Linked DNA regions of Rhizobium sp. N324. Each later gene encodes a partner of the first gene's protein in a complex. Links are inferred from orthologs where the notes say so. Each region holds a gene or a part of one and is shown in the gene's direction. Other genes may lie near its edges. The genes, in order: accD and AMK05_RS20600.

Region 1 (2,768 bases):
CCTATTTCATGGGCGGCGATCCTGATTACGACACCTCGCTCGGCATCATGAAGGCGCTGCCGGAAGCGGGCTCCGACATCATCGAGCTCGGCATGCCCTTTTCCGATCCGATGGCCGACGGCCCGGCGATCCAGCTCGCCGGCCAGCGGGCGCTGAAAGCCGGCCAGACGCTGAAGAAGACACTGCAGCTGGCGGCCGATTTCCGCAAGACCAACGACGCCACGCCGATCGTCATGATGGGCTACTACAACCCGATCTATATTTACGGCGTCGAGACCTTCCTCGACGACGCGCTCGCTGCCGGCATCGACGGCCTGATCGTCGTCGATCTGCCGCCTGAAATGGACGACGAACTCTGCATCCCGGCGATCCGCAAAGGCATCAATTTCATTCGCCTGGCGACGCCGACGACGGATGAGAAGCGCCTGCCGAAGGTTTTGAAGAACACCTCCGGCTTCGTCTATTACGTCTCGATGAACGGCATCACCGGTTCGGCGCTGCCGGATCCGTCGCTGGTCTCGGGCGCGGTCGAACGCATCAAGCAGCATACCAAGCTGCCCGTCTGCGTCGGCTTCGGCGTCAAGACGGCGGAACATGCCAAGGTCATCGGCGGTTCGGCGGACGGCGTGGTCGTCGGCACCGCCATCGTCAATCAGGTCGCCACCAGCCTGACGAGTGACGGCAAGGCAACCGCCGACACGGTTCAGGCTGTTGCCACGCTGGTGCGCGGCCTTTCCACGGGAACCCGTTCCGCGCGCCTTGTTGCTGCCGAATAGTTTGCCCACATTGGCACCAGTCAGTTAGGAGAATTCGAGTTGAACTGGATCACCAACTACGTTCGCCCGCGGATCAATTCCATGCTGGGCCGTCGCGAAGTGCCGGAGAACCTCTGGATCAAGTGCCCGGAAACCGGCGAGATGGTCTTCCACAAGGATCTGGAAGGCAACAAATGGGTCATTCCGGCCTCCGGCTATCACATGAAGATGCCGGCCAAGGCCCGCCTCGCCGATCTGTTCGACAACGGTGACTATGAATCGCTGCCGCAGCCGAAGGTCGCCCAGGACCCGCTGAAATTCCGCGATTCGAAGAAATATAGCGATCGCCTGCGCGACAGCCGCCTGAAGACCGAGCAGGAAGATACGATCCTTGCCGGGCTCGGAAAGGTGCAGGGGTTGAAACTCGTGGCGGTGGTGCACGAATTCAACTTTATCGGCGGTTCGCTCGGCATGGCCGCCGGCGAGGCGATCGTCAAGGCCTTCGAGCGTGCGACCTCGGAAAAGTGCCCGCTCGTCATGTTCCCCGCTTCCGGCGGCGCACGCATGCAGGAAGGCATCCTGTCGCTGATGCAGCTGCCGCGCACGACGGTTGCCGTCGACCTGCTGAAGGAATCCGGTCAGCCCTATATCGTCGTCCTGACCAACCCCACCACCGGCGGCGTCACGGCTTCCTATGCCATGCTCGGCGATATTCATCTGGCTGAGCCCGGCGCCGAAATCGGCTTTGCCGGCAAGCGCGTCATCGAGCAGACCTTGCGCGAAAAACTGCCCGAAGGCTTCCAGACCTCCGAATATCTGCTGGAACATGGTATGGTGGATATGGTCGTCAAACGCCACGATATCCCGGAAACGCTGGCACGCGTGCTTAAGATCCTGACGAAGAAGCCGGTTTCGGCGGCGAATACCATGAATAGCGGCGCGATCGCTCTGGCGGCGAGCGCCTGATAACCGATAGGGCGGGGTGCCGAATTGATACCCAGAGGCCAAACCGCGGTGAGTGAGGCAGCACAGGAGATCGACAAGCTCATGGGATTGCATCCCAAGGGTTTTGATCTGTCTCTCGACCGCATCATCCGTCTTCTCGATGTGCTCGGCAATCCGCACCGGAAACTGCCGCCGGTGATCCATGTCGCCGGCACAAACGGCAAGGGGTCGGTCACCGCCTTCTGCCGCGCTCTGCTCGAAGCCGGCGGCTACAGCGCTCACGTTCACACCTCGCCACATCTCGTCAATTGGCACGAGCGTTATCGCATCGGTGTGGCGGGCGGGCGCGGGCAGCTTGTCGATGACGCCGTCTTTGCCGAGGCCCTGCGGCGTGTGGCCGATGCCAATGGCGGACAGCACATCACCGTCTTCGAAATCCTGACGGCGGTCACCTTCATCCTGTTTTCCGAACAGCCGGCCGATGCCGCGATCATCGAAGTCGGCCTCGGCGGCCGCTTCGACGCCACCAATGTCATTTCCGATCCGGCCGTCTCGGTGATCATGCCCATTTCGCTGGATCATCAGCCCTATCTCGGCGACAGGGTCGAACTGATCGCCGCCGAAAAGGCCGGCATCATGAAGCCGGGGCTTCCTGTCGTCATCGGCCACCAGGAATATGACGCGGCACTCGACGTGCTGATGTCGACGGCCGAACGGCTGCATTGCCCGAGCGCCGTCTTCGGGCAGGATTTCATGGCGCATGAGGAATATGGCCGGCTCGTCTATCAGGACGAATTCGGTCTTGCCGACCTGCCGTTGCCGCGCCTTCCAGGCCGCCATCAATATGCCAATGCCGCCGCCGCCATCCGCGCCGTCAAGGCGGCGGGTTTCACCGTCACCGAGACGATGATGGAAAAGGCGATGAATTCGGTGGAATGGCCGGGCCGGCTGCAGCGCCTGGGCGAGGGCCGGCTGCTGGCGCATGCGCCCGCCGGCGCCGAGATCTGGATCGATGGCGGGCACAATCCCGGTGCCGGCGAAGTGATCGCCGAAGCCATGGCCAATTTC
Region 2 (8,505 bases), 4.3 Mb from region 1 along the record:
CAGAGCACGTCGAGATCCGCCTTCAGCCAGACGGAAAGACCACCCTTCTTGATATGCCTGCGCGTCCGCTCGTTGATGAAGGCACCGCCGCCTGTGGACACGACCCGCGGCCCGCTCCTCACGAGCCGCTTCATCACCCGCGTTTCCAGCGCCCGGAACTCTTCCTCGCCATAGGCGGCGAAAAGTTCGGGGATCGTCATGCGCGACACCCGCTCTATTTCGTGGTCGCTGTCGATGAAGGGAATGCCGAGCTGGCTGGCGACGATGCGTCCGACGGCGGATTTTCCCGCACCCATCAGGCCGACGAGGATCAGATTGCGTGAACCGAGCGCGGCGCGAGCTCTGTCTCTCAGGCTGTCAGCAACGGTCAGCAGTGGTTCACTCATCGGTCCATTCACACTTTGTTTGCAAACCGTATCGACAAATGCAGGTGGAGCGTCAAGTCGCGGACAAGGGAATCATGGCTTGAATAGCGCTTCTTGCACTTGCAGATACGCTTCTTATAACAGAAGCAGAGCATGAAGGAGTTGCCGGATGCCGACCCTGTTCCGTTTTCTGTTCGTCTGCGCGATCCTCGCCGGGACGGTCTACGGAGCGATGTGGGCGCTTGTGACCTTCGTCGAGCCCGAGCCGCGCGACGTGACGATCCGCATTCCGTCCGAGCGGGTCAATCCGCCGGCGACGGGCGCGATCAGCACGACCAGGAAGTGACCGGCATGGTGGATCTGAGCCGCGTCCATGTGGAATCCTTCCTGGAGATGATGAGCGCCGAGCGCGGTGCGGCCGCCAACACGCTGCAATCCTACGAACGCGATCTCGACGATGTCCATTCGTTCCTGACCGGGCGCAGCGTGCGGCTGACCGAAGCCGCCTCCGCCGATCTTTCCGCCTATCTCGCCTCGCTCGCCCAAAAAGGTTTCAAACCCTCTTCCCAGGCGCGCCGGCTTGCCGCCATGCGGCAATTCTACAAGTTCCTCTATGCCGAGGGCCTGAGGACCGACGATCCCACCGGCATTCTCGACGCCCCGAAAAAAGGCCGTCCGCTGCCGAAGACGATGGGCGTCGAGGAAGTCGGCAAGCTGCTTTCACAAGCCGAAGCCGAGGCGGGAGATGCAGCGCCCGGCCAGTTGCAGCGGCTGCGCATGCTGGCGCTGCTGGAACTGCTCTATGCCACCGGCATGCGCGTCAGCGAACTGGTTTCGCTTCCCGCCCGCGTGCTCGATCAGGAAGGCCGCTTCCTGATGATCCGCGGCAAGGGCAACAAGGAGCGGCTGGTGCCGCTGTCGCAATCGGCGATAGCGGCGCTGAAAGCCTATGGGCGCCTGCTGGCAGCGGAAAATGCTGCGGCCAAGGCCCCGCAGGAAAGCCCATGGCTGTTTCCGGCCGCCTCGAAGGAGGGCTATCTGCCGCGCCAGGTTTTCGCCCGCGACCTCAAGAACCTGGCGATCCGCGCCGGCCTGACGCCGTCGATGATCTCGCCGCATGTGATGCGCCACGCCTTTGCCAGCCACCTGCTGGCCAATGGCGCCGATCTGCGCGTCGTGCAGGAACTCCTCGGCCATTCGGACATTTCGACCACACAGATCTACACGCATGTGCTCGAAGAGAGGCTGCAGCAGCTTGTCCAGACGCATCACCCCCTTGCCAAACAGGCGAAAAAGCACGAATAGGACCGGCGACAAAGGGCGGAGCCAGGAAAACGCCCCGGGCACAAGGAACGGAAACGCACCTCATGCACAATTATCTCGACTTCGAAAAGCCGATCTCCGACCTCGAAGGCAAGATCATCGAGCTGAAGAAGCTCGCATCGGAAGACGAGAGCATCGACACCACCGATGAAATCGGCAGGCTGGAGGTTCGCGTCCGTGAGGCGATCCTCGAAATCTATTCCAAGCTCAATCCCTGGCAGAAGACCCAGGTCGCCCGCCATCCGCAGCGCCCGCATTTCGTCGACTACGCCAAGACGCTGTTCCAGGAATTCACGCCGCTCGCCGGCGACCGCAAATTTTCCGAGGATGCGGCGATCCAGGCCGGCCTTGCCCGCTTCCGCGGCCAGCCCGTGGCCGTCGTCGGCCAGGAAAAGGGCAACGACACCAAGACCCGCCTGAAGCACAATTTCGGCAGCCCCCGGCCGGAAGGCTACCGCAAGGCGATCCGCATTCTCGAAATGGCCGATCGTTTCGGCCTGCCGGTGATTTCGCTGGTGGATACGGCGGGCGCCTATCCCGGCGTCGGCGCCGAAGAGCGCGGCCAGGCCGAGGCGATCGCCCGCTCGACGGAAATGTGCCTCGGCGTCAAGGTTCCGCTGGTTTCCGTCGTCATCGGCGAGGGCGGCTCCGGTGGCGCGATCGCGATTGCCACCGGCAACAAGGTCTATATGCTCGAGCATTCGATCTACAGCGTGATCTCGCCGGAAGGCGCCGCCTCCATCCTCTGGCGCGATTCCACCCGCGCCCGGGAGGCGGCGACCAATATGAAGATCACCGCCGAAGACCTGAAAGCGCTCGGCGTCATCGACGGCATCATTTCCGAGCCGCTCGGCGGCGCGCATCGCGATCCCGACAGCGTCATCGCCGCGACCGGCGACATGATCGCCAATGCGCTCGGCGAAATGGCCTCGCGTTCGGGCGAACAGCTGCGCAACGAGCGGCGCCAGAAGTTCCTCAATATGGGCCGCAATCTTTAGAACAGGATGATTTTAGGCCCGGTTGGCCTAAAATCTGAATCCTGTTCTACATTAAAGAGTTGGAGCATGATGTCGTCCGAAAACCGCGCACACTTTTCGGCATCATGCTCTAAAGCCGCGGAAAAGCGCTGATACTTTTCGGCATCATGTCCGAGACAAATTCGGCTTTCACCGATTGGGGCCAAATCTTGGCCACATTGATATTATCTGTAGCATTCGCGCTTGCGGGGATGTTCAGGGCACGTCATAGGCTGGTAAGGATTTATAAAGTATAAGCCGCCTATGATTCCGTCTGATGCCCGAACTCCATAGGCGGACCGGGTCGCATTATCTTTATGGGCTATTTGGATGCGCATACGTTATTTTGCCTATGTTTCCCTCATGGCGCTGGCTCTGACCGGCTGCAATGACGCGTTGGAAACCGCGCAGGTCGATCTCTCCAAGGTCAAGAACAAGGTCGAGCAGCCGCTTCCTGCCCATATCCTTACCGCCATGTCCGCCAAGGGCATGGACCGCAACTCGCCGATCATGATCCGCATCTTCAAGGAGGAAGGTGCCATGGAGATCTGGAAGGCGAAGACCGACAACCGTTTCGACAAGATCGCCGACTACAAGATCTGCGCCTGGTCCGGCCGTCTCGGCCCGAAGGTCAAGACCGGCGACCGGCAGGCGCCGGAAGGTTTCTACGACCTGACGCGCGCCAACCTGAACCCCAATTCCAAATATTATCTGGCGATCAACACCGGCTTCCCGAACCGCTACGACGCGGCGAACGGCCGCACCGGCTCCGATCTGATGATCCATGGCGCCTGCTCGTCCTCCGGCTGCTATTCGATGACCGACCAGCAGGTGCTTGAAATTTACGCCTTTGCCCGCGACGCCTTCAAGGGCGGCCAGGCGACCGTGCAACTGCAGGCCTTCCCCTTCCGCATGACGGCGGAAAACATGGTCAAGCATCGCCTCGACAGCAATTACGACTTCTGGAAGATGCTGAAGGTCGGCTACGACAATTTCGAAGTGACGAAGCGCCCGCCCGAGGTGGCCGTCTGCGAGAAGAAATACGTCTTCAACCAGCAGGTAACCGATGGCGGCGCCTTCAATGCCGCCGGCAAATGCCCTGCCATGTCGACGCCGCCGGCGCTGACGGCCGCCCTTGCCTCCTACGGCAAGACCTATGATGCCGACTACGCCAAGGCGATGAGCAAATTCGACGGCATGGCCTGGTACGATCCGTCCGAAGCCGAGCGCAAGGCCGTGGTCGCCAAAACGCGCAAGGGCCGCGAACTCGCTTATGCCCCGACTGGCACCTCGCTCGAAGCCGGCCGCATGGTCAAGGTCGCCGAACTCGAAGACCTGATGGCCAAGCGCACCGCCCAGGGCCTTACCGCCAAATCAGCGCCGGGCGCCACGCCTGCAGCCGCTGCCCAGCCGCAGGCGCAGGCCCAGCCAATGGCAGTCGCCGCCGCGACGCCCGTGGCCGTGCCGGTGCCGATGCCGAATCCGCTGGCCTATATGGCGCCCGAACCGCAGGAAACCGCTGAGGCCGCGGCAAAGAAGCCGTTCTGGAAATTCTGGGCGCGGAACTGAACGGCTTGGACCCCGTTCTCTACGATCTTCGCGGCCTGAAATGCCCCTTCCCCGTGATCAAGACACGCAAAAAGCTTGCCGCCATGGCAAGCGGCACGTTCATCCGCGTCGACACCACCGATCCGCTGGCGGTGATCGACATGCCGCATTTCTGCAATGAGGACGGCCACGAACTGGTCGAGACCGAAAAGACCGAAACCGGCCACCGCTTCCTGATCCGCAAGCGCTGAGCAATTCCGCAAAAGGTGCGAAGCAGTTCTTGCTCTAAATCCGCATACCTGGAATGGCGAGCGGATTGTCGGATAGCGCCGCCCGATCCGGCATGTCGATGCGCGGCTTGCCGAGGAAGGCGTCGAACAAATCCTTGACGAAGGCTTCCGGCAGATCCTTGGTGATCAGCACCATGCGCGTGCGCCGGTCTTTCGGGTCCGGCCAGGCGGCAAGCCGCACCGGCGGATGGAAGATGCTTTGCACCCCATGCAGCACCAGCGGCCGGTCCGGCCGATCGGAGACGGACACGATCGCCTTCATCCGGAGCAGCTTCTCGCCATGGGCCGAGCGCAGGAGATCGATGAACATGTCGAGCGCCATCGGATCGATCGGCTTCTCCTCGATAATCGAGAAGGAGCGGATCGAGGCATCGTGACGGTTGACGTCGTGCGGGTCCTGATGCGCATGATCGCCATCATGATCATGGTGGTGATGATCATGATGGTGGTGGCCGTGGTGATCCCCACCCTGGTTATGGGCGTGGCCGTGGTCGTGATCTCCATCACGACCGTGGTTGTGATCGTGATGTGCCTCGTGCGCATCCTCGTCCTGCAGCCAGCGGCCGACATCGGCAATCTTCGTCGCCGGATCGTAGAGCCCGTTGACCAGCACCGCGGCGCTGCCGGCCTCAGTGCTGTCGGCATCCATCATCGCGGCCCGCGGATTGAGCGCCCGCAGGCGCTTTTCCAGCTCGTCGGTTGCCTCGGCCATCGCCTTCTTCGAGACGATCAGCCGGTCGGCGACCGCCGCCTGCTTGCGTGCTTCCTCGTGATTGTCGAGGGTTTGCAGCCCGTTCACCGCATCGACAACGGTCACGACACCATCGAGTTCGAAATTTTGGGCGATGACCGGATTGCCCATGATCGCCTGCATGACCGGGGCGGGATCGGCAAGGCCGGTCGTTTCGATAACGACGCGCTTCACTGGCTTGACGCGGCCCGTCTGCACGGCATCCATCAGATTTGCCAGCGTATCCACCAGCTCGCCGCGCACGGTGCAGCAGAGGCAGCCGTCTGACAGCTCGATAATCGAATCGCCGGAGCTTTCGACCAGGAGATGATCGATGCCGACATCGCCGAATTCATTGATGATGACGGCCGCATCCTTCATTGCGGGATCTTTGAGGATGCGGTTGAGCAGCGTCGATTTGCCGGCACCGAGAAAGCCGGTCAGGATAGTGACCGGAATCCTGTCGTTGAGCGCGCTCATGTCGTTCGACCTTGAAATATGATCTTAGAAAGATGTCGGGCGCGGCATCGGCACCGGCACGTTGGCGATGCCTCCGGCCGTATCGCCGGTCGCCACTTTTTCCGGCTGCTGCGCCGGCTGCGGATCCTGACCGGGAATGAGGCCGGCAAAGACGAACCGCGGATCGTGGTCCATTTCCAGGATATAGGGCGACTGCACCTTCATGCGGCCGACTTCGTCGCGCGTTTCGCTGCGTATCTTGGCGCCCTTGGCGCTGCAGATGTCGGCGGAGATGTCGGTCACCTGGTCCTGTCCCTGCCCGTAGGGCCGCAGCGAACCGAGCGTCTCATTGCCGGGAAACTGCGCGGTGAAACCTTTCTGCAGAAGGTTCGCCGTCGCATCGGCGCGCGCCGCCAGGCTGTCGGTGCCGAGCACGACCGAGACGATGGTGCGGCCGTTGCGGGTCGCCGAACCGATCTGGTTGAAGCCCGAGGCACAGATGAAGCCGGTCTTCATGCCGTCGGCGCCGGCGAAGCGGCCGATCAGCATGTTGAGGCTCGGCACGTTCTGCTGGCCGTTGGTGAAACCCTCAAGCGCGAAATAAGAGGCATATTGCGGAAAATCGCGGCGCAGCGCCACGGTCAGCACGGCAAGATCGCGCGCCGTCGTATACTGCCCCTTGCCCGGCAGGCCGTTCGGATTGACGAAATGCGAATCCGTCATGCCGAGCTTCAGCGCCTCGCCGTTCATCCGCGTCACGAAGCCTTCCTGCGTGCCGCCGATGGCTTCGGCGACCGCGACGGCAATGTCGTTGGCCGATTTCACCATCAGGATCTTCAGCGCGCTATCGAGCGTCAGCTTCTGGCCCGGCTTGAAATACATCTTGGCGGCCGGCTGCGCGGCGGCGCGCTTGCTCATGACGACAGGCGTATCGAGGCTGATCTGGCCGGCGCGGATGGCGTCGAACACGGTGTAGACGGTCATCAGCTTGGTAAGCGAGGCCGGATACCACTTGCGGAAGGCTTCTTCATGCTCGAGCACGCGGCCGGTCTGCACATCGACGAGAATATGCGGATTGGCCTGGGCAAGGGGAATCGCGGCAAGAAAACCGGCAGTCGCAGCGACCACGAAACGCAACGGCCGCAAAACGGCAAACAAACGGAAGTGGCTCGTCGACACAGTTCGTCCTTCGGATATCAGGAAAATCTCGAAACCTTCCCCTATTTAGCCTATATGGCTATGACATGGCAAAGGTCATTGACTAAGTAATTTCCACAGGCTCACGCCCCAGCCTCCTCACCCCCCGCCTCACGCCCTTGTGATGCGATGAAAGACTGCCGGGATTTCATAACAGGAACGCCAACATGCCGATTTTGAACAGAGCCGCCGAATTGCAGGACGAAGTCGCCGAGTGGCGCCGCCATATTCACGCCCGGCCCGAGCTCCTCTTCGCGGTTGAGAACACGGCCGCCTTCGTCGCTGAAAAACTCAAGGAATTCGGCGTCGACGAGATCGTCACCGGCATTGGCCGCACCGGCGTCGTCGGCCTGATCAGAGGCAAGGGCGAGGGCCGCCGCACTGTCGGCCTGCGCGCCGACATGGACGCCCTGCCGCTGACCGAAATATCAGGCAAGCCCTGGGCCTCGAAGACGCCGGGCAAGATGCATGCCTGCGGCCATGACGGCCACACCGCCATGCTGCTCGGCGCCGCGAAATACCTGGCCGAGACGCGCAACTTCAACGGCAACATCGCCGTCATCTTCCAGCCCGCCGAAGAAGGCGGCGGCGGCGGCAACCTGATGGTCAAGGACGGCATGATGGAGCGCTTCGGCATCGAAGAGGTCTACGGCATGCACAATCTGCCGGGCCTGCCGGTGGGACAGTTCGCCACCCGCAAGGGCGCGATCATGGCGGCGACCGACGAATTCACCGTCACCATCAAGGGCCGCGGCGGCCACGCCGCCCAGCCGCACCGGACGATCGACCCGATCGCCATCGGCGCCCAGATCGTCGCCAACCTGCAGATGATCGCCTCGCGCACCGCCGATCCGATCAGCTCGGTCGTCGTCTCGGTGACCAAGTTCAATGCCGGTTTCGCCCATAATGTCATCCCGAACGATGCGACCTTCGCCGGCACGGTGCGCACCCTCGACCCGGAGGTGCGCACGCTTGCCGAGACGCGGTTCCGCCAGATCGTCGAGGGCATCTCCGCCGCCCACGGCGCCGAGGCCGAGATCGGCTTCAACCGCAATTACCCCGTCACCATCAACCATCCCGATGAAACCGAGCATGCGGTCGCCACCGCCAGCGCCATTGCCGGCGAGGGCAACGTCAACGCCGAGATCGACCCGATGATGGGCGGCGAGGATTTCTCCTACATGCTGAACGCCCGCCCCGGCGCCTTCATCTTCATCGGCAACGGCGACAGCGCCGGCCTGCACAATCCGGCCTACGACTTCAACGACGACGCCATCGCCCACGGCATCTCCTACTGGGTCCGCCTGGCCGAACAACGCCTGGGCGCCTGACAACAATTAAGGCTTGGCTTCGCGCCAAGCCTTTTGTATGCATGGCTTCAGTGGTCCCGTAGCTCAGCAGGATAGAGCACCAGATTCCTAATCTGGGGGTCACGCGTTCGAATCGCGTCGGGATCACCATTTTTTCAATTGCTTAAGGCCAGCGCAAAGCTTGCAGAGTGCCATGGAGATGCGCGGCCAAGACAATAGGCCGAATACAGTCGCAAGACATTCAATCCCGAATGGAACGGAGTAAGC

The links.
Region 2: the proteins of accD (region 1) and AMK05_RS20600 are in contact, whole or in part, in a solved structure (PDB 8UXZ), measured with the Escherichia coli proteins. The link is inferred for Rhizobium sp. N324 from one-to-one orthologs.

What each region holds. Positions count from the first base shown.
Region 1 is NZ_CP013630.1:17,840-20,607, forward strand. It holds accD (acetyl-CoA carboxylase, carboxyltransferase subunit beta), read left to right. Parts: upstream 1-815; coding sequence 816-1,721; downstream 1,722-2,768. Other genes in the region: trpA (tryptophan synthase subunit alpha), read left to right, coding at 1-776; AMK05_RS00120 (bifunctional folylpolyglutamate synthase/dihydrofolate synthase), read left to right, coding at 1,746-2,768.
Region 2 is NZ_CP013630.1:4,278,022-4,286,526, forward strand. The notes cover bases 877-3,709. They hold AMK05_RS20600 (acetyl-CoA carboxylase carboxyltransferase subunit alpha), read left to right. Parts: upstream 877-1,732; coding sequence 1,733-2,686; downstream 2,687-3,709. Other genes in these bases: xerD (site-specific tyrosine recombinase XerD), read left to right, coding at 877-1,670; AMK05_RS20605 (L,D-transpeptidase family protein), read left to right, coding at 3,035-3,709. Outside these bases: AMK05_RS20590 (shikimate kinase), read right to left, coding at 1-386; AMK05_RS35300 (hypothetical protein), read left to right, coding at 535-711; more of xerD, read left to right, coding at 717-876; more of AMK05_RS20605, read left to right, coding at 3,710-4,273; AMK05_RS20610 (sulfurtransferase TusA family protein), read left to right, coding at 4,279-4,503; AMK05_RS20615 (CobW family GTP-binding protein), read right to left, coding at 4,538-5,752; AMK05_RS20620 (D-alanyl-D-alanine carboxypeptidase family protein), read right to left, coding at 5,777-6,910; AMK05_RS20625 (M20 aminoacylase family protein), read left to right, coding at 7,096-8,259. UniProt on the Escherichia coli protein: Component of the acetyl coenzyme A carboxylase (ACC) complex. First, biotin carboxylase catalyzes the carboxylation of biotin on its carrier protein (BCCP) and then the CO(2) group is transferred by the carboxyltransferase to acetyl-CoA to form malonyl-CoA.